Regions from separate parts of the Pseudomonas sp. KH_024_B2 genome, predicted to be linked through region 2. Evidence: riboswitches for the same ligand, from Rfam matches in the RefSeq annotation. Region 2 holds a riboswitch; the other holds the start of a gene.

Region 1 (17,470 bases), 730 kb from region 2:
AGTGGCAGGCCAACTGGCGTCTGTGGCTGGGTGATCAGCGCGAACAGGGCAGCGTACAGGGCGCCGATACCGCGGCTCTCGCCGATGCGGTCTTGCTGGCCGTCAGTCAGAAGTTGGCGCCACGTTTCGTCGCCAAACCCGGTTCTTCCACCGCGCAACTTCTGGAGGTGCAGGGCATGACCCTGGAGCGTTACGCGGAACTGGGCCGTTTGCTCGAGCCGTTTGGCGGGCAACTGCAGCGCGTCGAGGGCGACCGGGTCATTTATCGGGTCAATGGCAGCGCCGAGCAATTGCGAGCGCAATTGGGGTTGGCAAGGCTGCAAGAGGTTCCCGTGGGTGAGGCAGTGGCGCCGGTAGCGCCTGCTCAACCGGTGGTCGGAGGTGCGGCGCCAGTTGTTGCTCCGGCACCCGCCGTGCAATTGCGTTTCCGTTGGTAAGTTGTTCTTTCCTTATATAGAAGCTGGAGCGGTTCATGGCTGATACGCGTCGTTGGGTGTGGTTGGGCGGGGTGATCCTGCTGTTCGCGTTTGTGTACCTGCTGCATCCGATCCTCACCCCGTTCCTGGTGGCGCTGCTGCTGGCCTATCTGTTCGACCCGCTGGTGGATCGCCTGGAAAAGCTCGGTCTCTCGCGAACCTGGGGCGTGATAGCGGTGTTCGCGCTGTTTAGCGTGATCGTCATGACGCTGTTGCTGGTTCTGGTACCGATGTTGGCCAAGCAATTATTCCGTTTGTATGAACTGGCACCGCAAATGCTCGATTGGCTGCAGCACACGGCGATGCCTTGGGCGCAGTCGAAGCTGGGTCTTGCAGATGGCTTCTGGAAGTTCGACAAGGTCAAGGCTGCCATCAGTGAACACATGGGCCAGACCACTGACATCGTTGGCATGGTGCTGAGTCATGCAACGGCGTCCAGTCTCGCGTTGATTGGCTGGCTGGCCAATCTGGTGTTGATTCCGGTGGTCAGTTTCTACCTGCTGCGGGACTGGGACCTGATGATGGCGAAGGTCCGCAGTCTGCTGCCGCGCGATCGTGAAGAGCGTGTGATGTCATTGACCGGCGAGTGCCACGAAGTGCTCGGGGCCTTTGTTCGTGGTCAGTTGCTGGTGATGCTGGCATTGGGCGTGATCTATGCGGCGGGCTTGATGGCGGTCGGACTGGAGCTGGGACTGTTGATCGGTCTGATTGCCGGCCTGGCGGCCATCGTGCCGTATATGGGCTTCGTCATCGGGATCGGCGCGGCCCTTGTGGCCGGCCTGTTCCAGTTTGGTGGCGATCTGTACCCCATGATTGGCATCGTTGCGGTATTCATGGTCGGTCAGGCGCTGGAAGGCATGGTCTTGACCCCGTTGCTGGTGGGGGACCGGATCGGTCTGCATCCGGTGGCGGTGATCTTCGCGATTCTGGCGGGCGGCGAGCTTTTTGGTTTTACCGGGATCCTGCTGGCATTGCCGGTGGCGGCGGTGATCATGGTGCTGGTGCGCCATGTGCACGATTTGTATAAGGACTCGGGCATGTACAGCGGCGTGGAAGATCCTGATTAATAAGGTCTTCTGATTAGTCGTCGAGGGCCCCCCGGCTCAGTGCCGGGTTTGCCCTGGCGCTCTTGCGACTGTCACAAACGCTGGCAAACAAACCCCGCTGATTCCTGCAAGTTAACGCAAACCTTTGATTTTGCTTATGGTCTGTTGCATTGTGCGCCCGGCGTCACGGGTATAAACTTTGCAAACTTTACACAGAGGCCACTAACGGTTCGTTAGAACTGTTCAGTCAGCATGAAACCGATTCAGCTGCCCCTAGGTGTGCGTCTGCGTGATGACGCCACCTTTATCAATTACTACCCAGGCGCCAATGCCGCTGCACTCGGCTATGTCGAGCGGCTTTGCGAAGCCGACGCCGGCTGGACCGAAAGCCTGATTTACCTCTGGGGCAAGGACGGCGTGGGGCGTACGCACTTGCTGCAAGCCGCTTGCTTGCGGTTTGAGCAAATGGGCGAACCAGCGGTGTACCTGCCGCTGGCGGAGCTGCTGGATCGCGGTATCGAAATTCTCGACAACCTTGAGCAATATGAGCTGGTCTGCCTGGATGATCTGCAGGCGGTAGCGGGGCGGGCAGACTGGGAAGAAGCGCTGTTCCATCTGTTCAATCGTTTGCGTGACAGTGGTCGGCGTCTGCTGATCGCCGCTTCAACCTCGCCACGGGAGCTGCCGGTTAAGCTGGCGGACTTGAAATCACGCCTGACCCTGGCGTTGATTTTCCAGATGCGTGCGCTGTCCGATGAGGACAAGCTGCGTGCTTTGCAATTGCGTGCTTCGCGCCGTGGTCTGCACCTGACCGACGAAGTCGGGCACTTTATCCTCACTCGCGGCACCCGCAGCATGAGTGCGTTGTTCGAGTTGCTCGAACGCCTCGATCAGGCTTCGTTGCAGGCCCAGCGCAAGCTGACCATTCCTTTCCTGAAAGAAACCCTGGGCTGGTAAAACCAAGGCCAGCAATGCTTTTTCGGTACTTTTCAGACACCAGAAAACCCGCTCCGAGGATGTTTTCAGGGAGCGCGAAGCGTTTATATCGGGCTTAAGGCCTTAGATGTAAACGAGAAACCGATAAGTCACATTTGCATCGATTGAATTTGCAAATGAGGATGATAGAAGGCATAGTCTCGGCTCTTCAAAACTATCAGCCACGGTCGTGCCCATGCTAAATCGCTTTGCACCCCTCGTGCCTCTCGCACTCGTCACCCTGTTGTTCGGTTGCGCTGCGCACTCTCCAGTGACGCAGCAACAGCAAGAACAACAGGTTAAAAACTCTGTTACTGCCCAATCTTCCGTTATTTACCAGGAAGAGCAGGCAAGCGAAAAAGAACTGGCCGACTTCTCTGGTAGCAAGCCTTATCAGCTGCCTGTTCTGGCCGACAGCATCCTCGAACGTGGCATGTCCCTGGTCGGTACCCGCTACCGTTTCGGCGGCACCTCCGAGGCAGGCTTCGATTGCAGTGGTTTCATCGGTTATCTGTTTCGTGAAGAGGCCGGCATGAATTTGCCGCGCTCCACTCGCGAAATGATCAACGTGGACGCACCGCTGGTCGCTCGCAACAACCTTGAACCAGGTGACTTGCTGTTCTTCAGCACCAATGGTCGTCGTGGTCGCGTCAGCCACGCCGGGATCTACCTGGGTGATAACCAGTTCATTCACTCCAGCAGCCGCCGCAGCGGCGGCGTCCGGGTCGATAGCCTGGGCGACAGTTACTGGAGCAAGACCTTCATCGAAGCCAAGCGTGCTCTGGCAATGGCCCCGACCACGGTCATGGCTCGCAAGTAATCTTGTCTGGGGGGCAGTTGCTGGAACAAGGCGTCGAAGCCAAGCGTGTTCTGGCAATGGCACCGACCACGGTCATGGTTCGCAAGTAATCTTGCGATTTGTAAGGTCAACTTAAAGTCTTACTTGAAGTTTGACGCATAGCCGCTAGAATCCTGAGATATTGTTGATCACTCAACCGCGTAAGCCTTGCTTGCGCGGTTTTGTTTTCAGCCTCACGGCAGAGAAAGCCGCATCCAGATCAGGATTGTTCTGCATATGTCGACGTCGGCCCGCCTCGCGCTTCTCGTGTTCGCTGCACTGCTCAGTGCTTGCGCCAGCCGTACTCCGCCACCTGCACCGGTGGTTCGGTCTCCTGTTTTCACTTCCGCCCAAACATTCTCGCCTGCGGCCGAAGACGTGCTTTTCCGTGCCTTGGGCCTGGTGGGGACGCCTTATCGTTGGGGCGGTAATACGCCGGATTCGGGTTTTGATTGCAGTGGCCTGATCGGCTATGTCTATCGCGATACCGCTGGCATCACGCTGCCGCGTTCGACCCGCGAGATGATTGGCATGCAGGCGCAGGATGTCGACCAGAACGCATTGCAGACCGGTGACCTGGTATTTTTTGCCACCAATGGCGGCTCACAGGTCAGCCACGCCGGGATCTATGTCGGCGAAGGTCGATTTGTTCACGCGCCGGCCACCGGCGGAACGGTGAAGCTGGACAGTCTGTCCAAAGCCTATTGGCAGAAAGCCTATCTCAGCGCCAAGCGGGTATTGCAGCCAGAGCATCTGGCGCGCAACCCTTAGGTCGCACCTTCGCAGAGGTTGTCATGACCGCTCGCACGCTTAACCTCGATGATGCCCTCTACAGTTACCTGCTGGAGGTTTCCCTGCGCGAAACGCCGTTGTTGCGTCGTTTGCGTGACGAAACCCAAGCGCTACCCATGGCCCGCTGGCAGGTGGCGCCCGAGCAGGGCCAGTTCCTTGCGTTATTGGTCAAGCTGACCGGCGCCAGGCGCTTGCTGGAAGTCGGCACTTTCACCGGCTATAGCGCCTTATGCATGGCCTCGGCTTTGCCGGAAGAGGGTACCTTGATCTGTTGCGATATCCCCGGTGATTACAATGCCACCGCCCGCCGTTACTGGCAGGAGGCGGGTGTGGCGCAGCGGATTGATTTGCGCCTGGCACCTGCGCTGGAAACCCTGGCGCAGATCGAGCAGCAAGGGCAGGGCGGCTGTTTCGACTTGATCTTCATCGATGCCGACAAAGCCAATTATCCGGCCTATCTGGAGAGCGCTTTGCGTTTGCTGCGAAGCGGCGGCCTGGCGATTTTCGATAACACGCTGTGGAGCGGGCGGGTGCTCGAGGTCAATCCCGAGAGTGAAGACACCCGGGCCATCCAGGCGCTGAACCGCGCCTTGAAGGATGACTCGCGTGTCGACTTGTCGCTGTTGCCGTTAGGCGATGGGCTGACGTTGTGCCGCAAGCGGTAGGCAATAGCCTTTGTGGGAGCGGGCTTGCCCGCGAAGCGAACACCGAGGTTTTTTAGGCATTACGCGTCATCGTTTTTCGCGGGCAAGCCACGCTCCCACAGGTTATGTGTTCGGCCTCGATTGCTTCACTTGGCCGCCGTGCCGGAGGGATCAATCTCTCAGCCGCGCGCTTCTTTGAGCAGCACGGCGATGCCCGGATGATAGTTGCCGGCTTCATTGCGCAATTTGCGGTAGGCGTAAGGAAAATACCAGGCCACAGCGCAGGTATGTTCCTTTTGCAGGTCGTCGAGCATGTCCTGCAGTTCTTCGGGAGTGGCGCTTTGCTGGGCCTTTTGTGGGGCGACGAACAGGCAGCCAAGCTTCAGATCGCTGGCGTAGCTGATTTTCTTCGCATCACCAGCGATGTCGGCCAGCGCTTGAGTGAGATTCAGGTTGTTGACCCGCGGCCAGCGCTGGGTGGCCTGGAGATAGACCCGTTCTTCCTGGGTGGCGATGAAGAGATCGGCACGCCCGTTGCGGTCGCCGTCTTCCTGCTGTTTTTTGCTCGGGGTCTGTTCCAGGGTAACCATTTCCGCCATCCAGGCGGCAGCCGAGATCAGGCCAAGATTGGCTCGTTCATCGAACCAATAAGGCGATTCGTTATCGCCGCGCACCTGGTTGTAGCGATCGATACAGTCAAACCAGCGCTCCAGCACCGGGCGCAGGAATTCCAGCTTGGGATTGCTGATGATCATGCCTTGCATGTTGCTCACCCTTGTTATTGTGATGATGGGGTTGTGGCTATTTGATATCACTGCTTTCAGTGTGGCACAAGATTGGCGTCAGTTTATTGATCGACGGCACATAATCGCGGGCAGGCGTCCCGGGTTTAATTGACGCTCCACCCCCAACCCTCTAACCTTCGCGACTTGTTTCAGGTGCTCTGTGGCCGAGGGTCGACAGAGTGAAACAGGGAAGCCGGTGAGTGTGCGTTCTTTAACAGAACGGGCAGCGATCCCGGCGCTGCCCCCGCAACGGTAAATGAGTCAAGACTGTGCTTTGTGCCACTGTGTCGTACGTCGACATGGGAAGGCGTGCAGTCCGGGAGTAAACCCACTCATGAGCCCGGAGACCGGCCTGATCCATCCAACGGCATCACGGTGGGCGATGCCAGGCTTATGCCATCTATTTCTATTCCTGCCCCCCATTATCCACCCTAGTGGAGAGCTGCCATGACTGAATCCCCCGATCGTGACGAACGCCATCTGGCGCGCATGCTGCGCAAAAAAGCGGTAATCGACGAGCGTATTGCCAACTCACCGAACGAGTGCGGGCTGCTGCTGGTCCTGACCGGCAACGGCAAAGGTAAAAGCAGCTCCGCGTTCGGCATGCTTGCCCGGGCCATGGGCCATGGCATGCAATGCGGCGTGGTGCAGTTCATCAAGGGCCGCAACAGCACTGGCGAGGAGCTGTTCTTTCGACGCTTCCCCGAGCAAGTGCGCTTTCACGTGATGGGCGAAGGCTTCACCTGGGAAACCCAGGACCGTCAGCGTGACATCGCCGCGGCCGAAGCGGCCTGGCAAGTGTCCCGTGAGCTGCTGCGTGACCCGGCCATCGGCCTGGTGGTGCTCGACGAATTGAACATCGCCCTCAAGCACGGCTATCTGGACCTGGACCAGGTGCTCAGCGACTTGCAGGCTCGCCCGCCGATGCAGCATGTGCTGGTCACCGGTCGCGGCGCCAAGCCCGAGATGATCGATCTGGCCGACACGGTCACCGAAATGGGTGTGCTCAAGCATGCGTTCCAGGCCGGGATCAAAGCGCAAAAAGGCATCGAGCTGTGAGTAGTGATGCACGTCATTGCCCGGCGGTATTGATCGCCGCGCCGGCTTCCGGTCAGGGCAAGACCACCGTGACCGCCGCGCTGGCCCGCTTGCATCGCAATCAGGGACGCAAGGTTCGTGTGTTCAAGTGCGGTCCGGACTTTCTCGACCCGATGATTCTCGAGCGCGCCAGCGGTGCGCCGGTGTATCAACTGGACATGTGGATGGTCGGCGAACAGGAAAGCCGCCGACTGTTGTGGGAAGCGGCGGGCGAGGCTGACCTGATCCTGATCGAAGGGGTCATGGGCCTGTTCGACGGGACGCCGTCCAGTGCTGACCTGGCGCGGCACTTCGGCGTTCCGGTGCTCGCAGTGATCGACGGCACGGCCATGGCCCAGACCTTCGGCGCCCTGGCCTTGGGCCTGGCGCGTTATCAGCCGGACTTGCCGTTTGCCGGCGTGCTGGCCAACCGCGTCGGCACCTTGCGCCATGCGCAATTGCTCGAAGGCAGCCTGACCGAGGGCTTGCGCTGGTATGGCGCATTGTCCCGGGAAACCGGGATCGAACTGCCGAGCCGGCACCTGGGCCTGGTGCAGGCCAGCGAACTGAATGATCTGGACCTGCGCCTCGACGCGGCGGCCGAAGCTTTGGCCGGCAGTTGCGAAGTGGCGTTGCCGCCGCCGGTCGAGTTCGCTGCGCCTGAGGTCGTCGTCGCCGAGCCATTATTGACCGGTGTGCGGATTGCCGTGGCCCGCGATGAAGCGTTCGCGTTTACCTACGGCGCGAGTCTGGATCTGCTGCGGGCGATGGGCGCCGAGTTGCTGTTCTTCTCGCCGATCCATGACCGTGAACTGCCTGAAGCTGACAGTTTGTACCTGCCGGGCGGATACCCGGAATTGCATCATCTGGCGCTGGCGGAAAACGCCACGATGCTGGCGGCGATCCGCGCGCACCACGGGGCGGGCAAGCCGTTGCTGGCGGAGTGTGGCGGCATGTTGTATCTGCTCGACTCCCTGACCGATGTCGAGGGACAACGCGCCGAACTGCTGGGCTTGCTGGCGGGGGACGCGGTGATGCAAAAGCGCCTGGCGGCCTTGGCCTTGCAGGCAGTTGATCTGCCGGAAGGCTCGTTGCGCGGTCACACCTATCACCACTCGCTGACCAGCACCGAGCTTGCGCCGATTGCCCGTGGTCTGAGCCCCAACGGTGGACGTGGCGCTGAAGCGGTCTACCGTGAAGGTCGAATGACTGCCTCTTATGTGCACTTCTACTTTCCTTCCAATCCCTCTGCGGTGGCCGCGCTGTTTGCGCCTGGCGCGCAAACCGCTATCGCGAGCAAGCTCGCTCCCACATTCGACCGCGTACTCCCTGGGAAAGCCGACTTGCTTGCAGAAGAGTCGTACTCAACGGACAGCGCGACGCAATTCACTGTGGGAGCGAGCTTGCTCGCGAAGAGGCCATGACTGACAACGCATTTTCTGCGGACGAACGCGCGGCGGTCTACCGAGCCATCGGCGAACGCCGCGACATGCGCCACTTCGCTGGCGGCACCGTCGAGCCTGAACTGCTCAGCCGCCTGCTCGAAGCCGCCCATCAAGCCCCCAGCGTTGGCCTGATGCAGCCGTGGCGGTTTATCCGCATCACTGACCGCCCGTTGCGCGGCAAGATTCAGCAGCTGGTGGAAGAAGAACGCGTGCGCACCGCCGAGGCGCTGGGCGAACGTTCCGACGAATTCATGAAGCTGAAGGTCGAAGGCATCAACGACTGCGCCGAGGTGCTGGTCGCTGCGCTGATGGATGATCGCGAGCGGCATATCTTTGGTCGTCGGACCTTGCCGGAAATGGACATGGCGTCGTTGTCCTGTGCCATTCAGAATCTCTGGCTGGCATCTCGCGCCGAAGGCCTGGGCATGGGCTGGGTGTCGTTGTTCGAGCCCCAGGCGCTGGCCGATCTGCTCGGTCTGCCGACCGGGGCAAAACCTTTGGCGGTGTTGTGTCTGGGACCGGTGAAAGCGTTTTATCCGGCGCCCATGTTGATGCTCGAAGGCTGGGCGCAGCCGCGTCCGCTGAGTGAATTGCTGTATGAAAATTATTGGGGAGTGAGTCAATGAGTGTGGCGTTGTTGAGTGCCGCTGCAGTCGCGCTGGATGCGCTGCTGGGCGAACCCAAACGCTGGCATCCGCTGGTGGCGTTCGGCCGTTTTGCCGATCGCATCGAGCAACGTTTCAACTCCGCTGGTCGCGGCTGGCGCAGTCATGGTGTCACCGCCTGGGTGCTGGCGGTGTTGCCGCTGACCCTGTTGGCGACGGCCCTTTCCTGGCTGCCCTATGTCGGTTGGCTGGTCGAGATCCTCGCGCTGTATTGCGCCCTTGGCTTACGCAGCCTCGGCGAGCATGTCGAGCCGGTCGCTCAAGCCCTGCGCAGCGATGACCTGGACGAAGCCCGGCGGCGAGTGGGCTATCTGGTCAGCCGTCAGACCAGTGAGCTCGATTCAACGGAAGTCGCCCGGGCCGCCACCGAGTCGGTGCTGGAAAACGGCAGCGATGCGGTGTTCGCCGCGTTGTTCTGGTTTGCCGTCGCCGGTGCGCCGGGCGTGGTGTTGTATCGCCTGAGCAATACGCTGGATGCGATGTGGGGCTATCGCAATGAACGCTTCGAACGCTTCGGTTGGGCGGCGGCGAAAATCGACGATGCTCTTAACTATATTCCTGCTCGTCTGGTTGCCTTGACCTACGCGTTATTGGGCAAGACGCGTCTGGCACTGAAATGCTGGCGGACTCAGGGATCCACCTGGGACAGCCCGAATGCCGGTCCGGTGATGGCGGCGGGCGCGGGTGCTCTGGGCGTAGAGTTGGGCGGGGCCGCAATCTACCACGGCGAACTGCATCAGCGTCCGCAACTGGGCGAGGGGCTGCCTGCCGACGCTGACTCCATCGACCGAGGCTGGCAACTGGTGCGGCGCGGTGTGTGGTTATGGCTGCTGATTCTCTGCGTGGGGGCTGAATTCTATGCTTGAGCACGGTGGACGGTTGCGCAAGGCGGCGCTGCACTATGGCATTGCCGAAACCGATTGGCTGGACCTGTCCAGCGGCCTCGCGCCCTGGCCGTGGCCGGTACCGGAAATTCCGTCACGGGCCTGGGCACGCTTGCCGGAAACCGATGATGGCCTCGAACAGGCGGCCTGCGATTACTACGGTGCCGCTCAAGTGCTGCCGGTGCCGGGCTCGCAAGCAGCGATCCAGTTGCTGCCGCGTTTGCGCCGCGCCGGCAAGGTTGGCGTGCTCTCGCCCTGTTACGCCGAACATGCCGAGGCCTGGCGCCGCGGCGGCTACATCGTGCGAGAAGTGCTGGAACAGGAAGTCGACTTCTTTCTCGACAACCTCGACGTGCTGGTGGTGGTCAACCCGAACAACCCGACCGGTCTGAGCCTGACCCCGGATCGCCTGCTCGACTGGCATGCGCGACTGGCGCAGCGCGGTGGCTGGCTGGTGGTCGATGAAGCCTTCATGGACAACACACCGCACCTGAGCCTGGCTGCGCATGCCACTCAAGTCGGGCTGATCGTCCTGCGATCATTCGGCAAGTTTTTCGGCCTGGCCGGTGTACGACTGGGTTTCGTGCTGGCCGAGCGCAAGCTGCTCAAATTGCTCGCCGAACAGCTCGGGCCGTGGGCGGTCAGCGGGCCGACCCGGGTGGTGGGGCAGGTTTGCCTGCGCGATACGGTCGGGCATGCCCGGCAACGCCTGCGCAGTGAAGAGGCCAGTCAACGCCTGGCGCAACTGCTGGAGCGCCATGGGTTCAAACCGCAAGGCGGTTGCGCCTTGTTCCAATGGCTGATCACCTCCCACGCGGAACAGTTGCACGAGTTCATGGCCCGACGCGGCATTCTGCTGCGCATTTTCACCCACAACAGCAGCCTGCGTTTCGGCTTGCCGGGCGATGAAGCCGACTGGCTGCGCCTCGAACAAGCCTTCGAGGCCTACAGCAAGGAAGCATCATGACCACGCTGATGGTGCAAGGCACCACCTCGGACGCCGGTAAAAGTACCCTGGTAACGGCGTTGTGCCGCTGGCTGACCCGCCAGGGCATCAGCGTCGTGCCGTTCAAACCACAGAACATGGCGCTCAACAGCGCGGTAACGGCGGACGGCGGCGAAATCGGTCGGGCCCAGGCGGTACAGGCTCAGGCCGCGAATCTTGAACCCCACACCGACATGAATCCGGTGCTGCTCAAGCCCAACAGCGATACCGGCGCGCAGGTGATCATCCATGGTCGTGCGGTCACCAGCATGAATGCCGTGGCCTATCACGATTACAAAGCCATCGCCATGCAGGCGGTGTTGGCCTCCCATCAACGCTTGAGTGCCGCTTACCCGGTGGTGATGGTCGAAGGCGCAGGCTCGCCGGCCGAGATTAATCTGCGTGCCGGCGATATCGCCAACATGGGCTTTGCCGAAGCGGTGGATTGCCCGGTGCTGCTGATCGCCGATATCAATCGCGGCGGGGTGTTCGCCCATCTGGTGGGGACTCTGGAGTTGTTGTCGGCCAGCGAACAGGCGCGGGTCAAAGGTTTCATCATCAACCGTTTTCGTGGCGACATTGCCTTGCTGCAACCGGGCCTCGACTGGCTTGAAGAGCGCACCGGAAAACCGGTGGTGGGTGTGTTGCCGTATGTCATGGACCTGCATCTGGAAGCCGAAGACGGCCTCGATCAGCGTCAGACCGACAAGGTTGAGCAGGTGCTGAAAGTCGTGGTGCCGGTCTTGCCGCGTATCAGCAACCACACCGATTTCGATCCACTGCGTTTGCACCCGCAAGTCGACCTGCAATTCGTCGGCCCCGGCCAGCCGATTCCGAGCGCTGACCTGATCATTCTCCCCGGCTCGAAGAGCGTGCGCAGCGACCTCGCGTACCTGCGCGCCAACGGCTGGGACACGGCCATCGCCCGGCATCTGCGGTACGGCGGCAAGTTGCTGGGGATCTGCGGTGGTTTGCAGATGCTCGGCGAGCAGTTGCACGACCCGCTAGGCCTTGAAGGCGCGGCGGGTTCCAGTAAAGGTCTGGGCTTGTTGGCATTTGCCACGGTCCTTGAAGAAGAGAAACAACTGCGCAACGTCCGTGGCCATTTAGCCCTGGAAGACGCGCCCGTCAGCGGTTATGAAATTCATGCCGGGGTCACCACCGGTGCCGCGCTGGAGCTGGCTGCGGTGCAGCTGGACGACGGTCGCAGTGATGGCGCGCAAAGCGAGGACGGGCAGATTTTCGGCACTTATCTGCATGGCCTGTTCGAGTCGCCGGCGGCCTGCAGTGCGCTGTTGCGTTGGGCGGGTTTGCAGGATGTGCAGGAGGTGGATTACCACGCCTTGCGCGAACGCGATATCGAGCGCTTGGCTGATTTGGTGGAACAGCATTTGGATACCGGGCTTTTGCGGGAGCTCTGTGGGATTTAGGCCGACTGTTATGGCCTCATCGCGAGCAAGCTCGCTCCCACATTGGATTTTCGTTGTGCCGCAATTCTGTGCCCTGCACGGATTAAATGTGGGAGCGAGCTTGCTCGCGATGGGGCCAGTGGCCTCACCGCTAAATTAAGGATTTAAGACATGCTGCAACTGATCCTCGGCGGCGCCCGTTCCGGTAAAAGTCGTCTGGCGGAAAAACTCGCCTCCGACAGCGGCCTGGCCGTGACGTACATCGCCACCAGCCAGCCGCTGGACGGCGAAATGAACGAGCGGGTCGCCCATCACCGTGCCCGTCGTCCCGCCGAATGGGCGCTGATCGAAGAGCCCTTGGAACTGGCCCGCGTGCTACGCGAAACCGCGAGCGCCGAGGGTTGCCTGCTGGTGGATTGCCTGACGTTGTGGCTGACCAATCTGCTGATGCTGGACAACCCCGAGCGTCTGGCCGCTGAGCGTGAAGCGCTGCTGGAATGCCTGGCGTTGTTGCCGGGTGAAATCATTTTTGTCAGCAACGAGACCGGGCTGGGTGTCGTGCCGCTGGGCGAATTGACTCGCCGCTATGTCGATGAAGCCGGTTGGTTGCATCAAGCCCTGGCTGAACGCTGTCAGCGTGTCGTATTGACCGTCGCTGGCCTGCCCCTGACTTTGAAAGGAACTGCGTTATGAGTAACTCCTGGTGGCTGAACCCGTGCCAAGCGATCGACACGCAGGCTTACGAGCAGGCGGCGGCCCGTCAGCAGCAACTGACCAAACCGGCCGGTTCTCTTGGGCAACTGGAAAGCGTTGCGGTGCAATTGGCCGGGTTGCAGGGGCGGGTCAAACCGAGTCTGAATCAACTGTGGATTGCGATTTTTGCCGGTGACCACGGTGTCGTCGCCGAAGGCGTTTCGGCGTTCCCTCAGGAAGTCACCGGGCAGATGCTGCATAACTTCGTCAGCGGCGGTGCGGCCATCAGCGTGTTGGCGCGGCAATTGGGCGCGCAGCTGGAAGTGGTCGATCTGGGCACCGTCACCCCTTCGCTGAACCTGCCGGGCGTGCGTCACCTGAACATTGGCGCGGGTACACAGAACTTCGTCAATGGCCCGGCCATGACTCAAACCCAGGGCGAACTGGCTCTGGAGGCCGGACGTGACAGCGTGCGCCGCGCCATTGCGGCCGGTGCCGAACTGTTTATCGGCGGCGAGATGGGCATTGGCAACACCACCGCTGCCAGCGCCTTGGCCTGCGCGCTACTGGATTGCCCGGTGGCGCATCTGGCCGGGCCGGGCACGGGGCTGAATGCCGCGGGCGTCAGCCATAAAGCGCAGGTCATCGAGCGAGCCCTGGTGCTGCATGCCGCCCAGCGCGGTGATGCCTTGCCGACCCTGTTCAACCTCGGTGGTTTCGAGATCGCGGCGCTGGTCGGGGCTTATCTGGCCTGCGCCCAGGAAGGCGTGGCGGTGCTGGTGGACGGCTTCATCTGCAGCGTTGCGGCGTTGGTCGCGGTGCGCTTGAATCCGGCCTGTCGCGGCTGGTTGCTGTTCGGCCATCGCGGTGCCGAGCCAGGTCATCGGCATGTGCTGGAGGCCTTGAGCGCCGAACCGTTGCTGGACCTCGGTTTGCGCTTGGGCGAGGGCAGTGGCGCCGCGTTGGCGGTACCGTTGTTGCGACTGGCCTGCGACCTGCACGGGCAGATGGCGACCTTCGCCGAAGCGGCCGTGGCGGATCGCCCGGCATGATGCGACTGGACCTGCTGCGCCACGGCGAAACCGAACTCGGTGGCGGTTTGCGCGGCAGTCTGGATGACGCGTTGACGGCCAAGGGCTGGGAGCAGATGCGCGCCGCCGTGCAGGCCTTGGGGCCGTGGGATCGGCTGGTCAGCTCGCCGTTGCAGCGTTGCGCACGTTTCGCCGAGGAACTGGGCGAGCGCCTTGGCTTGCCGGTGCAACTGGAAAAAGACCTGCAAGAACTGCATTTCGGTGCCTGGGAAGGGCAGAGCGCAGCGGCACTGATGGAAACCGACGCCCAAGCCTTGGGCCTGTTCTGGGCGGATCCGTACGGATTCACTCCACCTGAGGGCGAGCCGGTCATAGCGTTTTCGGCGCGGGTGCTGGCGGCGGTCGAACGGCTGCATCAAGCCTATGCCGGTGAGCGGGTGTTGTTGATCAGCCATGGCGGAGTGATGCGTTTGCTGCTGGCTCAGGCTCGGGGTTTGCCCCGCGAGCAATTGCTCAATGTCGAAGTCGGCCACGGTGCGCTGTTTTCGCTGCGGGTCGAGGCCCATGCCGTGTTGAGCGAAGGGATCTGAGCATGCTGCCTTTCTGGATCGCCGCGCAATTTCTCAGCAGTTTGCCGATTCGTCTGCCAGGCATGCCGCAGCCGCAGGAACTGGGCCGTTCGTTGCTGTTTTATCCGCTGGTCGGGTTGCTGTTTGGCGCAGTGTTGTGGGCGTTGAACTGGGTGCTCGGCGGATCGCCGTCGGTGTTGCACGCCGCGTTGTTGCTGAGCGCCTGGGTCTTGCTCAGTGGTGGTTTGCATCTGGATGGTCTGGCCGATAGCGCCGATGCCTGGCTCGGTGGTTTTGGTGATCGCGAGCGAACCCTGACCATCATGAAGGATCCGCGCAGCGGGCCGATTGCGGTGGTGACGCTGGTGTTGGTGCTGTTGCTCAAGTTCGCCGCGCTGCTGGCGCTGATCGAGCAGCAGCACAGCGTTGCGTTGATCCTGGCGCCGTTGATCGGCCGCAGCGCATTGCTCGGATTGTTCCTGAGCACGCCTTACGTGCGACCCGGTGGATTGGGACAGGCGCTGGCGGATCATCTGCCGCGTGTGGCCGGCAAGCAGGTATTGCTGCTGAGTGCGCTGGTTTGTGTGCTGATCGCCGGGTTCAGTGGCGTGTTTGCCGTGGCGCTGGCGGTAGTGGGGTTCTTCTGGTTGCGGCAGGTGATGATGCGGCGGTTGGGGGGGACTACGGGTGATACGGCAGGCGCCTTGTTGGAGCTGCTGGAAGTGGCGGTGTTGGTGGGATTGGCGTTGGTCTGACAGGTATTTTCTGACTGGTCTGCCATATCGCGAGCAGGCTCGCTCCCACATTAGTTCTGCGCCGTTCACACACCAAGTGTGGGAGCGAGCCTGCTCGCGATTGCTATCGATCAGACGCTACAAAGGTAGCGGCAAAACTTGCTTTCATTTAACCACGGGTATATACACGCACTATGCTTCCCTCTCAGTGTTTATGCACCAACCTGCGTCGCGCCGCTCGAGGCGTCAGCAGGCATTACGACGGCGCCCTCGACGGCTTCGGGATCAACGTTGCGCAGTATTCTTTGCTGTGTAATTTGCAACGCCTGGACCAACCCAGCATCTCGACCCTGGCCCACGCCATGGGCCTGGACCGCAGCACCCTGGGGCGTAATCTGCGGGTGCTGGAGGGCGAAGGTCTGGTCACGCTGGTCGAGGGTGAGGATCATCGCAACCGTGTCGTGCTGCTCACCGAAACCGGGCGCGAACGTCTGGCGGCGGCCTTGCCGGCGTGGGAAGCGGCGCAACAGCGTTTGATCGAGAAACTGGGTGTAGAGAAGCGGGAAACCTTGCTGGCCTTGCTGGACGAACTTGCGTAAAGCAATTAAGTCCGATCATAAGCGGGTATATACCCGTTAGCGGAGAACAACAATGACATCGATGTGGCGTACCAGCGGTTGGGTTCTTCTTGGGAGTGCGCTGATCCTCGCGTTGTCCTTGGGCGTGCGGCATGGCTTCGGACTGTTTCTGGCGCCGATGAGTAATGAGTTTGGCTGGGGGCGTGAGGTGTTTGCGTTCGCCATTGCCTTGCAGAATTTGATCTGGGGCCTGGCGCAACCCTTTACCGGTGCGCTGGCCGACCGGTTTGGCGCGGCGAAAGTGGTACTGATCGGTGGCGTGTTGTACGCTCTGGGGTTGGTGTTCATGGGCCTTTCCGACTCGGCCTGGTCGTTGTCGCTGAGTGCCGGTTTGCTGATTGGGATCGGTCTGTCGGGCACTTCGTTCTCGGTGATTCTGGGCGTGGTCGGGCGTGCCGTTGCTCCTGAGAAGCGCAGCATGGCCATGGGTATCGCCAGTGCTGCCGGCTCCTTTGGGCAGTTCGCCATGTTGCCCGGCACGCTCGGGTTGATCGGCTGGCTTGGCTGGTCGACGGCGCTGTTGGCGCTGGGTTTGCTGGTGGCGTTGATCGTGCCGTTGGTGAGCATGCTCAAGGACAACCCGTTGCCGGTATTCGGCCATGAGCAAACCTTGTCCGAAGCCTTGCGTGAGGCATGTTCGCACTCGGGCTTCCGGTTGTTGGCGTTCGGTTTTTTTGTCTGTGGTTTTCAGGTGGTGTTTATCGGCGTGCATTTGCCGGCGTATCTGGTGGATCAGCATCTGCCGGCCACCACGGGCACCACGGTGTTGGCGCTGATCGGCCTGTTCAATATCTTCGGTACCTACACTGCAGGCTGGCTCGGCGGACGGATGTCAAAACCGCGCCTGCTGACCGGGTTGTATCTGTTGCGTGCGGTGGTGATCGGCCTGTTCCTCTGGGCGCCAGTCACGCAGATGAGCGCTTATCTGTTTGGCATGGCCATGGGTTTCTTGTGGCTGTCGACCGTACCGCTGACCAACGGCACGGTGGCGACACTGTTCGGCGTGCGAAATCTGTCCATGCTCGGCGGTATCGTGTTCCTGTTCCACCAGTTGGGGTCGTTCCTGGGTGGCTGGTTGGGTGGGGTTGTCTACGACCGAACCGGCAGCTATGACTTGATCTGGCAGGTGGCGATTCTCTTGAGTGTGTTGGCCGCTGCGTTGAACTGGCCGGTGCGTGAACGGCCGGTTGCGCGTCTGCAAACGCAAGTGAGTGCGGCGTGAGCAGGTTCTGGCCATGGTGCGTCGGCTTGAGTGTCGGCGCGCTGCTATTGGCGTTGGCCTGGTGGGGTTGGCATCAGGGCGGTTTGGCGCTGATGCAGTTGGGCATGGGTACTTGTTAAGGGCTACTTGTTAGGGCCGACCACCCAAAAAGCCCCGACTCTTTCGAATCGGGGCTTTTTGATTTAACAGGTTTTGCTTACAGCACCGGGTAGTCGATATAGCCGACCGGGCCCTTGGAGTAGAACAGCTCTGGACGCGCTTCGTTCAGCGGCGCATCGGCTTTCAGGCGCGCCGGCAGGTCCGGGTTGGCGATGAAAGGCACGCCGAAGGCAACCGCATCGGCCTTGCCGCTGGCCAGCCAGGCATTGGCGCTGTCTTTGCTGAAGCTCTCGTTGGCGATGTACGGGCCGCCGAAGGCTTCTTTGAGTTGCGGACCGAGGCTGTCGCCGGCTTCTTGCTCGCGCGAGCAGATGAAGGCGATGCCGCGTTTGCCCAGTTCGCGAGCCACGTAGGTGAAAGTCTCGGACAGGTTGTCGTCGCCCATGTCATGGAGATCGGCACG
Region 2 (11,020 bases):
ACAGAAACAGCCAGGGCTTGTTGCCTTGCTGCTTCTCGATGGCAAACCCCAGCAAGCCTTTGCGGCGAGACTCGGTGAGGTCCATGGCCAGTAACACCCCATTGGTACCGGCATAGGCTTTGACTCGAAAGTCGTCCTGACTGTTGCGGGCGAGTACGCGCATGGTTCATTCCCTTGATTGATTGCTCAACAGCATAGGTGCTGTGGGTTAAGCAGGGATCCAGATGTCGGGTTTTATCTATAACCGAGGTGATGCTATCGCGAGCAGGTCGGATCGCCGCACCGTCGCTCCCACACTGGATCTGGATTGCCGCAAATTTCATGTACACCAAAAACGCAATGTGGGAGCGAGCTTGCTCGCGATGAGGGCATAACAGACAACAGAGATTTCAACCCGGCAGCAAATCATCGATATGCCGATAATCCGTCTGCAACCCGGTTGCCAACTCTTTGGCCCGCCCCAATCGAATCGGACCTCTCTCGATATCCACCAGCAACCCCGGGCAACTGAGCGTCGGTAATACAGGCCAGTCTTTCAAGCGGCCATCGGTCAACAGCAACACCCGCTGCTGCTCCGCGGGAAAACGCTTTCGCCTGAACGCCAACCACTCGACCGCTTCATCCAGCGCAGCCAGCAACGGCGTGCCACCGCCTGCGCCCAGAGCATCGAGCCAACGGCTCAAGCCTTTTGCAGCCTTGAGGCCTTGCACCTGCCATTTCGGCGAGTGACCACTGGCAGTCAGCAATGCCAGTCGCGCCCGCTGGCGATAAGCATCATCGAACAGCTGCGCCAGCAACCCTTTGGCGTCGCTCAGGGCCCGATGACGACGAGTCGAAGCCGAGGCATCGACGATGATCAGCCACAGCTCATGGGGCGAACGACTGCGCAGGCGGTAAAGCAAGTCCTCGCGCTGGCGCGGCCGTCCGTTGAGCAAGGTGCCCGGCCAGTTGATCGAACCGCCACGCGCTGCATGACTCTTGCCCTGCCTGCCATTGTCCAGCCGTCCCGCACGGGGTTTGGCATCCGCCCCCGCATCAGATCGAGGGCGAATGCCTAGGGCTTTTTTGGCCAGCTCGGGACTTCACGTCGAGCGCCGACCGGCAGCGCGTGCGCGGGCATTTCGCCCCATTGGCCCTGGCCTTCGCTCGGATCGGGATTCTGTGCGGATTGAGCCTGCGGCGCGTTGGCCTGGCCTGGCGCAGGCGGCGACTGCTCGCGACGCCGGTGGCGCAAGGCGAATTCCGCTACTGCGTCGATATCTTCCTCGGCAATCGCCTGCGCACCTCGCCACGCAGCATGGGCGCGAGCCGCCCGCAGCCAGACCAGATCGGCACGCAGCCCGTCGACGCAGGCAGCAAAGCAGCGTTCAGTGATCTGCTCCAGGGCTTGATCGTCGAGGGGAATGCTCGCCAAGGCTAAGCGCGCCTGTTGGCAACGTTCGCGCAGGGCATGCTGTTGGTCTTCCCACTCGGCGCAAAACCCTTGTGGGTCGCTGTCGAAATCCAGTCGGCGACGAATGATCTGGCCGCGCTCTGTCGGTGGCGTCTGCCCGCTCAAGGCCACGTTCAGACCAAAACGATCGAGCAATTGCGGACGTAATTCGCCCTCTTCCGGGTTCATGGTGCCGATCAGCACGAACCGCGCCGAATGCCGATGGGAAATGCCATCACGCTCGATCAGGTTGGTGCCGCTGGCGGCCACGTCGAGCAGCAGGTCAACCAAATGGTCGGGCAGCAGATTCACTTCATCGACATAGAGTACGCCGCCATCGGCCTTGGCCAACACGCCAGGAGAAAACTGCGCCCGACCTTCGCCCAGTGCGGCGTCAAGGTCCAGCGTGCCTATCAGACGCTCTTCAGTGGCGCCCAGCGGCAAGGTGACGAACTGCCCGCTGGCCAGCAGATCCGCCAGACCACGGGCCAGGGTCGATTTGGCCATGCCCCGCGGACCTTCGATCAGCACGCCGCCGATCTTCGGGTCGATGGCGGTCAGGCACAGCGCCAGCTTCAAGGCGTCGGCGCCGACCACGGCGGACAGCGGGAAATGTGGGGTATCGCTCATGTTCGGGTCTCGGTCGTGATCGGCGGTGTCTGTTATTACGTCTTCGCGGGCAAGCCCTAATGACGGTCGGTTAAGAAAAATATGCGCCGAGCGCAGAACCTGTGGCGAGGGAGCTTGCTCCCGCTGGGTCGCGCAGCGGCCCTAAAATCAGTCACCGCGATTCCTCAGATAGAACGCAGCTGCCGGTTTACGACTGCTTCGCAGCCGAGCGGGAGCAAGCTCCCTCGCCACAGTCAGCGCCCGCCATTATCCAGCGCTCATCCCTCTTCCTCGATATCCAGCAACAAATTCTCCAGCGCCTCGCGGTACTCGCCCGGTTCACTCCACATCCCGCGCTGCTGGGCTTCGAGCAGGCGTTCGGTCATGTCGCGCAAGGCGTGGGGGTTGTGCTGCCGAACGAACTCGCGGGTCGACGGGTCGAGCAAATAGGCATCGGCCAGCAAGGCGTACTGATGATCGTCGATCAATTGCGTGGTGGCGTCGAACGCGAACAGATTATCCACGGTCGCCGCCAGTTCGAAAGCACCTTTATAGCCGTGGCGTTTAACCCCTTCGATCCACTTGGGATTGGCTGCCCGGGAGCGGATCACCCGGTTCAACTCTTCCTTCAAGGTGCGGATCTTCGGCAGGTCGGGCTGGCTGTGGTCGCCATGGTAGCTGGCAGCCTGCTCGCCACTGAGGCTTTCCACGGCGGCGAGCATGCCGCCCTGGAACTGGTAATAGTCATTGGAGTCGAGCAGGTCATGCTCATGGTTGTCCTGGTTTTGCAGGACTGCCTGGACCTGGCTCAAACGCTGGGCGAACTGTTCGCGCGCCGCCGTGCCTTCATCGGAACCGCCATAGGCGTAGCCGCCCCAGTTCAGATAAACCTCGGCCAGATCCTCGCGGCTTTGCCACAGACGCCCGTCGATAGCACCCTGCACGCCCGCGCCGTAGGCACCGGGTTTGGCACCGAATATCCGCCAACCGGCCTGACGCGCTGCAGCGTCCTCGTCCAGCCCGGACAACACCAGCGCCTCACGCTCACTGCGGACCTTGGCCGCCAGCGGGTTCATGTCATCCGGTTCGTCCAGCGCGGCCACGGCTTGCACCGCCGCATCGAACAGGCGGATCAGGTTGGCGAAGGCATCACGGAAGAACCCGGAAACCCGCAAGGTGACGTCCACCCGCGGCCGGTCCAGCAGACTCAGCGGCAGGATTTCAAAGTCATCGACCCGCTGGCTGCCAGTGGCCCACACCGGGCGCACGCCCATCAGCGCCATGGCCTGGGCGATATCGTCGCCACCGGTGCGCATGGTCGCCGTGCCCCAGACCGACAGCCCGAGCTGACGCAAGTGGTCGCCGTGATCCTGCAAATGCCGCTCAAGAATCAGGTTCGCCGACTGAAAACCGATACGCCAGGCCGTGGTGGTCGGCAGGTTGCGCACGTCCACCGAGAAAAAATTGCGCCCGGTGGGCAGCACATCCAGCCGTCCACGACTCGGTGCACCGCTGGGACCGGCCGGAACGAAACACCCGCTCAGGGCATCCAGCAGCCCGCGCATTTCTGCCGGGCCACAGGCGTCGAGACGCGGGGCGACGACTTCGCGCAGGCTGTCGACGATCGCCTTTACCTCGGTCCAGCCCGGTTCGTTCAAGGTGTCGACATCCGCGCTTAACGCTCGCTCGATCAACTGCGCGGCAAACAGCTCAAGACGCTCGCGACTGTCTCCAGCGGTGCGCCACAGCTCATCACTCAGTGCTTGCAGCGCAACCGGTCGCGGCCCGACCCAGGGCTCGGCCAACGCACAGTCCAGCGGATCGAAGCCCAGTTCGAAGGCTTTGGCCAAGGCCCGCAGCAAACTCGACTGCGCACCGCGTCCATCGCCACGGGGAATGCGCAACAACGCCAGCAGGGTATCGATGCGCAGCCGGCCAACGGGCGACTCACCGAACACATGCAAGCCGTCGCGGATCTGCGACTCTTTCAGGTCGCACAGATAGGTGTCGAGGCGCGGCAGCCAGATTGCGGCGTCGGCGTCGCTGTCGAGCTGTTCGTCCAGCTGCAGTTCGCGGTCGATGTGGGTTTCGCGCACCAGTTTCAGAATATCGCGCTGCAACTCACGGGCGCGGCGCGGATCAAGCATCTGCGCCTCATAATACTCGTCGGCCAGCAGTTCGAGATTGCGCAGCGGGCCGTAGGTTTCGGCGCGGCTCAACGGCGGCATCAGGTGATCGATGATTACCGCCTGGGTGCGCCGCTTGGCCTGGGCGCCCTCACCCGGGTCGTTGACGATAAACGGATAGATATTCGGCAACGGCCCCAGCAGCGCGTCCGGCCAGCAGTTTTCCGAAAGACCGACACCCTTGCCCGGTAGCCATTCGAGGTTGCCGTGCTTGCCGACGTGAATCACCCCGTGGGCGCCATAGGTTTGCCGCAACCAGAAATAGAACGCCAGATAACCGTGGGGCGGCACCAGGTCCGGGTCGTGATAGACCGCGCTCGGGTCGACCTGATAACCCCGCGCCGGTTGAATACCGACAAAGGTCAGGCCGAAGCGCAGACCAGCGATCATCATCCGCCCGCCGCGAAACATCGGGTCACTGTCAGGCGAGCCCCAGCGTTCCAGCACCGCGTTGCGATTGGCTTCAGGCAAGGCGTTGAACATCGAGAAATAGTCGTCCAGCGCCAGGCTTTGCTGGCACGGTCGCTGGTCGATGGTCTCCAGGTCGTTGCTGACTCCGCCGAGCAGCGCTTGAATCAGTGCCGTGCCACTTTCCGGCAAATCAGCCGGCAGCGGATAACCCTCGGCGTGCAGCGCCCGCAGGATATTCAACGCAGCGGCCGGGGTATCGAGACCCACACCATTACCGATTCGGCCGTCGCGGGTCGGGTAGTTGGCCAGAATCAGCGCGATACGCTTTTCGCTGTTCGGCACTCGCGCCAGCTCGATCCAGCGCCGCGCCAGTTCGGCGACGAAGTCCATACGTTCCGGTTGCGGTCGGTAGCAGACCACATCCGACTGGCTGCGCTCACTGCGCCAGGCCAGGTCCTTGAAGCTGATGGGGCGACTGATGATGCGCCCGTCCAGTTCCGGTAAGGCGATGTGCATGGCCAGATCGCGCGGCCCGAGGCCCTGCTCGCTGGCGCGCCAGCCGGGCTCGTTGTCTTGGGCGCAGATCGCCTGGATCACCGGAATATTGCGCCGGAACGGCCGCAGATGCGGCGCTTCAGGGCTGGACTGGGCAAAACCGGTGGTGTTCAAAATCACCGAAGCTGAGACTTCATCCAGCAAGTCCTCGACCACCGCCAGGCAACCGGGCTCTTTCAAACTGGCCAGCGCAATCGGCAACGGGTTAAGCCCCGCCGCCTGCAAGCGCTGGCAGAAAACATCGATGAAAGCGGTGTTCGCCGCCTGCAAGTGCGAGCGGTAAAACAACACCGCCGCCACTGGCTGATCGGCGTGCCAGTCGGCCTGCCAATCTCTGAGTGCGGCGTTGCTTCTGTGGGGATGGTAAATCGCCGTGCGCGGCAGGACTTGTGGTTCGGCCCATGGATAATCGCGGCCCAGCCAGCGACTGGCCAGGCAGCGATACAGATCCAGCGCATTGCCCATGCCACCCTGACGCAGAAAGTGCCAAAGCCGATCGCGGTCTTCGGCGGCCACCGTACTCAGGTCGCTCAGTTCAGGGTCGGGACGATCATCACCCGGCACCAGAATCAGCTGCACGCCCTGCTCGGCCAGCTCCACCAGGCGCTCGATGCCGTAACGCCAATAACCGATCCCGCCGTGCAGCGAGATCAGGATGACTTTGGCGTGACGCAACACCTCATCGACATACAGGTCGACCGAAGCGTGATTCTGCACCTGCATCGGGTTGGCCAGACGCAGGCTTGGATAGTCGTCCGGCAGCTGCTGCGCAGCTTCGGCGAGCAGCGCCAGGCTGGAGTCGCCGCTGCACAGGATCACCAGCTCGGCGGGCGTTTGTCCAAGGTCGGCAATGTTGTCATCCGACACGAAACCGCCGGGCTGGGTCCTGAGCAGATGCATGGCTTAGACGCTGAGTGCAGCGCGCAACTGCGCTTCGATCAGCACCGCGTCCAGCTCCTGGCCGATCAGCACCAGGCGCGTTGCCCGCGGCTCATCGGCGCGCCAGGCACGGTCGAAGTGTCTGTCGAAACGCGTGCCCACGCCCTGGACCAGCAAGCGCATCGGCTTGTTCGGGACCGCCGCGAAGCCTTTGACCCGCAGAATGCCGTGCTGAACCACCAGTTGGGTCAGGGCGTCCAGCAGCAGGCTTTCGTCGGCCTGAGGCAGTTCGATGGAGATGGAGTCGAAAGCGTCATGGTCATGATCATCATGCCCTTCACTGTCGGCGTCGCCGTGGTGATGGTCGTGATGGCTGTGACGGCTGTCGATGTGCTCTTCGGAGCCGGCGCCCAGACCGATCAAAACGTCCAGCGACAGACGACCGCTGCTGGCTTCGATGATTTTTACCGCCGGCGGCAGTTCTTCGGCGACTTCCAGGCGCACTTTGGCCAGATCTTCAGGGCTGATCAGGTCAGCCTTGTTGAGGATCACCAGGTCGGCGCTGGCCAATTGGTCGGCGAACAACTCATGCAGCGGCGATTCGTGGTCCAGATTCGGATCGAGCTTGCGCTGGGCGTCGACTTGATCCGGGAACGCGGCGAAGGTGCCGGCGGCTACAGCCGGGCTGTCGACCACGGTGATCACCGCGTCGACGGTGCAGGCACTGCGAATTTCCGGCCACTGGAAGGCTTGCACCAGCGGTTTCGGCAGGGCCAGGCCAGAGGTTTCGATGAGGATGTGGTCCAGGTCGGCGCGACGGGCAACCAGTTCACGCATCACCGGGAAGAACTCTTCCTGGACGGTGCAGCACAGGCAACCGTTGGCCAGTTCATAGACGCGGCCGCTGGCTTCTTCTTCCGTGCAGCCGATGGAACATTGCTTGAGGATCTCGCCGTCGATGCCCAGCTCGCCGAATTCATTGACGATGACCGCGATGCGCCGACCCTGAGCGTTATCGAGCATGTGCCGCAGCAAGGTGGTTTTGCCCGAGCCGAGGAAGCCGGTAACGATGGTGACGGGAAGTTTGGCCAGTGTTTTCATCGGATGCCCTTTGGCAAGGTGGCGGGCATACGGGACGACAACCGCGCGCATAGGGGCGCAAGAGTTCGCCACCGGATCACCCCGCCCGGTTGTAGTGAGAATCTGGACGAGGCAGGTCTCCTGGCTGACGGTGTGCCGGTCTTGTTGACCTGGCATTCACTGCGCCTTCCCGCGAACCCTTTGGACGGGGTTTGCAGTGGCGTGGCAGCGAACATCACCGTTCACAGTTGCGGGGGCAGCCGCGGCATTGACCGCGTTCCCTTCTTAGCTTCGGATCGAGCACCGAAGAACCTCGAAAGCGCAAGGCTACGCAGTGCTGGGGGGCGGGTCAATGTTCAAGCTGAGATCTGTGGTGACTGTACTGGCCCCTTCGCGGGCAAGCCCGCTCCCACATGTTGACCGAGTATCCCTGTGGGAGCGGGCTTGCCCGCGAAGGGGACGCCTCGGTCTAACAGGTGAGAACCCTTGCCAATTGACGCCCATCCCCTGCTCATGTTCTCCTTCACACCTTGTTACGGGTGCCCTTCACAGGGTGAAACGGGAAACCGGTGCGTCATGTGCTTTACTCAAAGCCTTGATCAGTCCGGTGCTGCCCCCGCAACGGTAAGCGAGTGAAGAGTCAGATCCACTGTGCCAGCAGTACGGCATGGGAAGGCGACTCCTGCAGGTTCGGGTGCAAGCCCTGCCCCTCGCGAGCCCGGAGACCGGCCCGCTACACACACATAACAAACCCGCGGTGGGCGGGCGCTGTTCAGACCTCTGCATGCCTGTCTTGCGGGGTTTCCATGCGCTCCATTCACCCGCTGACACATCAGAGGGAAGCGCCATGTCGATCATCACCAGCACCCGCCACACAGACGCCAGCAGCACTACATCCACCCTGAGCCAACGCCTGGTTGCCGCTATCGGCGCATCGATTCTGGGCGCGTGCCTTGTGTACTTCGCCGGTTTCTCGCACATCGAAGCGGTGCACAACGCCGCCCACGACACCCGTCACAGCTCCGCCTTTCCGTGCCATTGAGACCTGCTGACATGATCAAGCGAATCGCGCAAACCGCAGGTTTCACCGGGCTGCTCGCCGCCTTGTTGCTGACCCTGCTGCAAAGCTTCTGGGTCGCGCCGCTGATTCTCCAGGCGGAAACCTACGAAAATGCTCCGGCTGCCGAAGTTCACGAACATGCTGAAGGCGCTGTTGCCGCTCACAGCCATGACGCCGAAGCCTGGGGGCCGGAAGACGGCTGGCAGCGCGTGTTGTCGACCACCGGTGGCAATCTGGTGGTGGCGGTCGGTTTCGCCCTGATGCTCGCCGGCCTCTATACCCTGCGCGCACCGAACCGTACCTCTCAGGGTTTGCTCTGGGGTCTGGCCGGTTACGCGACCTTCTGCCTGGCGCCGACCATGGGCTTGCCGCCCGAGCTGCCGGGTACTGCCGCAGCTGACCTGGCGCAGCGGCAGATCTGGTGGATCGGTACCGCGGCATCCACCGCCGTCGGTATCGCGCTGATCGTGTTCGGCAAGCATTGGGCGCTGAAGATTCTCGGCGTGGCGACTCTGGCCGTGCCGCACATCATTGGTGCACCACAGCCCGAAGTGCATTCGATGCTCGCCCCGGAAGCGCTCGAAGCCCAATTCAAAATCGCTTCGCAGCTGACCAACGCGGCGTTCTGGCTGGCCCTGGGCCTGATCAGCGCCTGGTTGTTCCGCCGCAAAAGCGCAGGTCAGTAACGCGCATGACGCCGATCAGCACAGCGCCGACCCTGGTGGTCGGCCTGGGCTGCCAGCGTGGCTGCCCCGCCAGCACGCTGCGGGCGCTGCTCGATCAGGCGTTGCAGGCCTATAACATCGAGCTTCGAGCGATCCGGGCCCTGGCCAGCATCGACCTGAAACGCGATGAACCTGGCCTGCTTCAGCTGGCCGAGCAATTGGCGCTGCCGCTGACGATCTTCACTAGTGCGCAACTCGCTGCCTACGAACCCCAACTCAGTCACCGCTCAGAGATCGCCTTTGAACGCACCGGCTGCTACGGCGTGGCCGAAAGCGCGGCTTTGGCACTCGCCGAACAGCTGGCGCAAAACCCGGCCAAACTGTTGATCACGCGACAAAAATACGCCCAGGCCACCTTTGCATTGGCGTCTGCTCAGTAAAATCCTCGATAATCCCCGCCCTTGATCATGAGCAATCTTCATCTGAAGAGCTGCCGCCACGACTTTGCACAGGAAACCGCCATGACCGTCTACTTTATCGGCGCAGGTCCCGGCGACCCGGAACTGATCACCATCAAAGGCCAGCGGCTGATCCGCAGTTGCCCGGTCATCATCTATGCCGGCTCCCTGGTGCCCGCTGCCGTACTGGAAGGCCACCAGGCAGAACAGCTGGTCAACAGCGCCGAGCTGCACCTGGAGCAGATCATCGACCTGATCAAGACCGCCCACGGCAAAGGCCAGGACGTGGCCCGGGTGCATTCCGGCGATCCGGGCCTGTACGGTGCGATTGGCGAGCAGATTCGCTATTTGCGCGAGCTGGATATTCCCTTTGAAATTGTTCCCGGCGTGACCGCGACGGCCGCCTGCGCGGCGCTGCTGGGCGCGGAGCTGACGCTACCGGATGTGTCCCAGAGCGTGATTCTGACCCGCTACGCCGACAAAACCGCGATGCCGGCCGGGGAAGAACTCGGCAGCCTGGCGCAGCATGGAGCGACCATGGCGATTCATCTGGGGGTCAATCATCTGGAAAAGATCATTGCCGAACTGGTCCCGCACTATGGTGTGGACTGCCCGATTGCAGTGATTCATCGCGCCACCTGGCCGGATCAGGACTGGGCCATTGGTACGCTGGCGGATATCGCGGAAAAGGTTCAGGCCAAGGGATTTCGCCGTACGGCGCTGATTCTGGTGGGTCGGGTGCTGGCCAGTGACAGTTTCAGTGAGTCGTCGCTGTATCGCGCCGGGCATGCGCATTTGTACAGACCATAGGGCCTTATCGCGAGCAAGCTCGCTCCCACATTGGAATGCGGTCAACTGTGGGAGCGAGCTTGCTCGCGATGGGGCCAATGAATTTCACCCATAAAAAAACGGCGCTCACGGGCGCCGTTTTTTTGTTCGCAGCGAACGCCTTAGTAGTAGGCGTTTTCTTTCTGCGTGTGGTCGGTCACGTCGCGTACACCTTTGAGCTCAGGAACTCGCTCAAGCAGCGTGCGCTCGATGCCTTCCCTCAAAGTGACGTCAGCCTGGCCGCAGCCCTGGCAGCCGCCGCCGAATTTCAACACGGCGATACCGTCGTCAACCACATCGATCAGGCTGACCTGACCGCCGTGGCTGGCCAGCCCCGGGTTGATTTCGGTTTGCAGGTAATAGTTGATGCGCTCGTTGATCGGGCTGTCAGCGTTGACCATCGGGACTTTGGCGTTTGGCGCCTTGATGGTCAGTTGGCCACCCATGCGATCAGTGGCGTAATCGACCACGGCATCGTCCAGGAAGGCTTCGCTGAAGGCATCGATATAAGCGGTGAAGCTTTTGAGCCCCAGCGCGGTATCTTCCGGTTTTTCTTCGCCCGGCTTGCAGTAGGCAATGCAGGTTTCGGCGTATTGGGTGCCAGGCTGGGTGATAAAGACGCGGATGCCGATGCCTGGGGTGTTCTGCTTGGAGAGCAGATCAGCCAGATAATCGTGGGCGGCGTCGGTAATGGTTATGGCGGTCATGGAAACTCCTCGCAGGCTTGGGCGCAGTTTACGCCAATCATCGCGCCGGACAAAGTCCTAGTACTTTTGTCGGGAAAGAACCATTGCCTGTGCCCATACAGCTGAAGCCATACCCATCAGTTTCATGGCGGTATATATGTAAAACCGCTG

The links. Region 2 has a riboswitch for cobalamin ahead of cobW (cobalamin biosynthesis protein CobW). Riboswitches for the same ligand answer to the same signal wherever they lie in the genome.
Region 1: linked by a shared signal. The riboswitch ahead of cobO (cob(I)yrinic acid a,c-diamide adenosyltransferase) and the one ahead of cobW (cobalamin biosynthesis protein CobW) in region 2 are both predicted to bind cobalamin.

Annotation. Positions count from the first base shown of each region.
Region 1 covers NZ_CM174502.1:4,398,529-4,415,998, reverse strand. The annotation lists gene AC3I0A_RS20645 (DUF2066 domain-containing protein) at 1-437, shown strand, start outside; gene AC3I0A_RS20640 (AI-2E family transporter) at 473-1,543, shown strand; gene hda (DnaA regulatory inactivator Hda) at 1,775-2,479, shown strand; gene AC3I0A_RS20630 (C40 family peptidase) at 2,694-3,317, shown strand; gene AC3I0A_RS20625 (C40 family peptidase) at 3,573-4,106, shown strand; gene AC3I0A_RS20620 (class I SAM-dependent methyltransferase) at 4,130-4,792, shown strand; gene AC3I0A_RS20615 (hypothetical protein) at 4,951-5,535, opposite strand; cobalamin riboswitch at 5,691-5,926, shown strand; gene cobO (cob(I)yrinic acid a,c-diamide adenosyltransferase) at 6,004-6,615, shown strand; gene AC3I0A_RS20605 (cobyrinic acid a,c-diamide synthase CobB) at 6,612-8,057, shown strand; gene bluB (5,6-dimethylbenzimidazole synthase) at 8,054-8,704, shown strand; gene cbiB (adenosylcobinamide-phosphate synthase CbiB) at 8,701-9,609, shown strand; gene cobD (threonine-phosphate decarboxylase CobD) at 9,602-10,594, shown strand; gene AC3I0A_RS20585 (cobyric acid synthase) at 10,591-12,042, shown strand; gene cobU (bifunctional adenosylcobinamide kinase/adenosylcobinamide-phosphate guanylyltransferase) at 12,193-12,714, shown strand; gene cobT (nicotinate-nucleotide--dimethylbenzimidazole phosphoribosyltransferase) at 12,711-13,766, shown strand; gene cobC (alpha-ribazole phosphatase family protein) at 13,763-14,335, shown strand; gene AC3I0A_RS20565 (adenosylcobinamide-GDP ribazoletransferase) at 14,338-15,069, shown strand; gene AC3I0A_RS20560 (MarR family winged helix-turn-helix transcriptional regulator) at 15,243-15,647, shown strand; gene AC3I0A_RS20555 (MFS transporter) at 15,700-16,908, shown strand; gene AC3I0A_RS20550 (hypothetical protein) at 16,905-17,027, shown strand; gene AC3I0A_RS20545 (alkene reductase) at 17,105-17,470, opposite strand, start outside.
Region 2 covers NZ_CM174502.1:3,666,949-3,677,968, forward strand. The annotation lists gene AC3I0A_RS17015 (phospholipase D-like domain-containing protein) at 1-163, opposite strand, end outside; gene AC3I0A_RS17020 (vWA domain-containing protein) at 390-1,001, opposite strand; gene AC3I0A_RS17025 (magnesium chelatase ATPase subunit I) at 1,055-2,062, opposite strand; gene cobN (cobaltochelatase subunit CobN) at 2,320-6,093, opposite strand; gene cobW (cobalamin biosynthesis protein CobW) at 6,097-7,173, opposite strand; cobalamin riboswitch at 7,267-7,483, opposite strand; cobalamin riboswitch at 7,673-7,900, shown strand; gene AC3I0A_RS17040 (CbtB domain-containing protein) at 8,000-8,194, shown strand; gene AC3I0A_RS17045 (CbtA family protein) at 8,206-8,898, shown strand; gene AC3I0A_RS17050 (cobalamin biosynthesis protein) at 8,904-9,317, shown strand; gene cobM (precorrin-4 C(11)-methyltransferase) at 9,399-10,145, shown strand; gene nfuA (Fe-S biogenesis protein NfuA) at 10,286-10,870, opposite strand.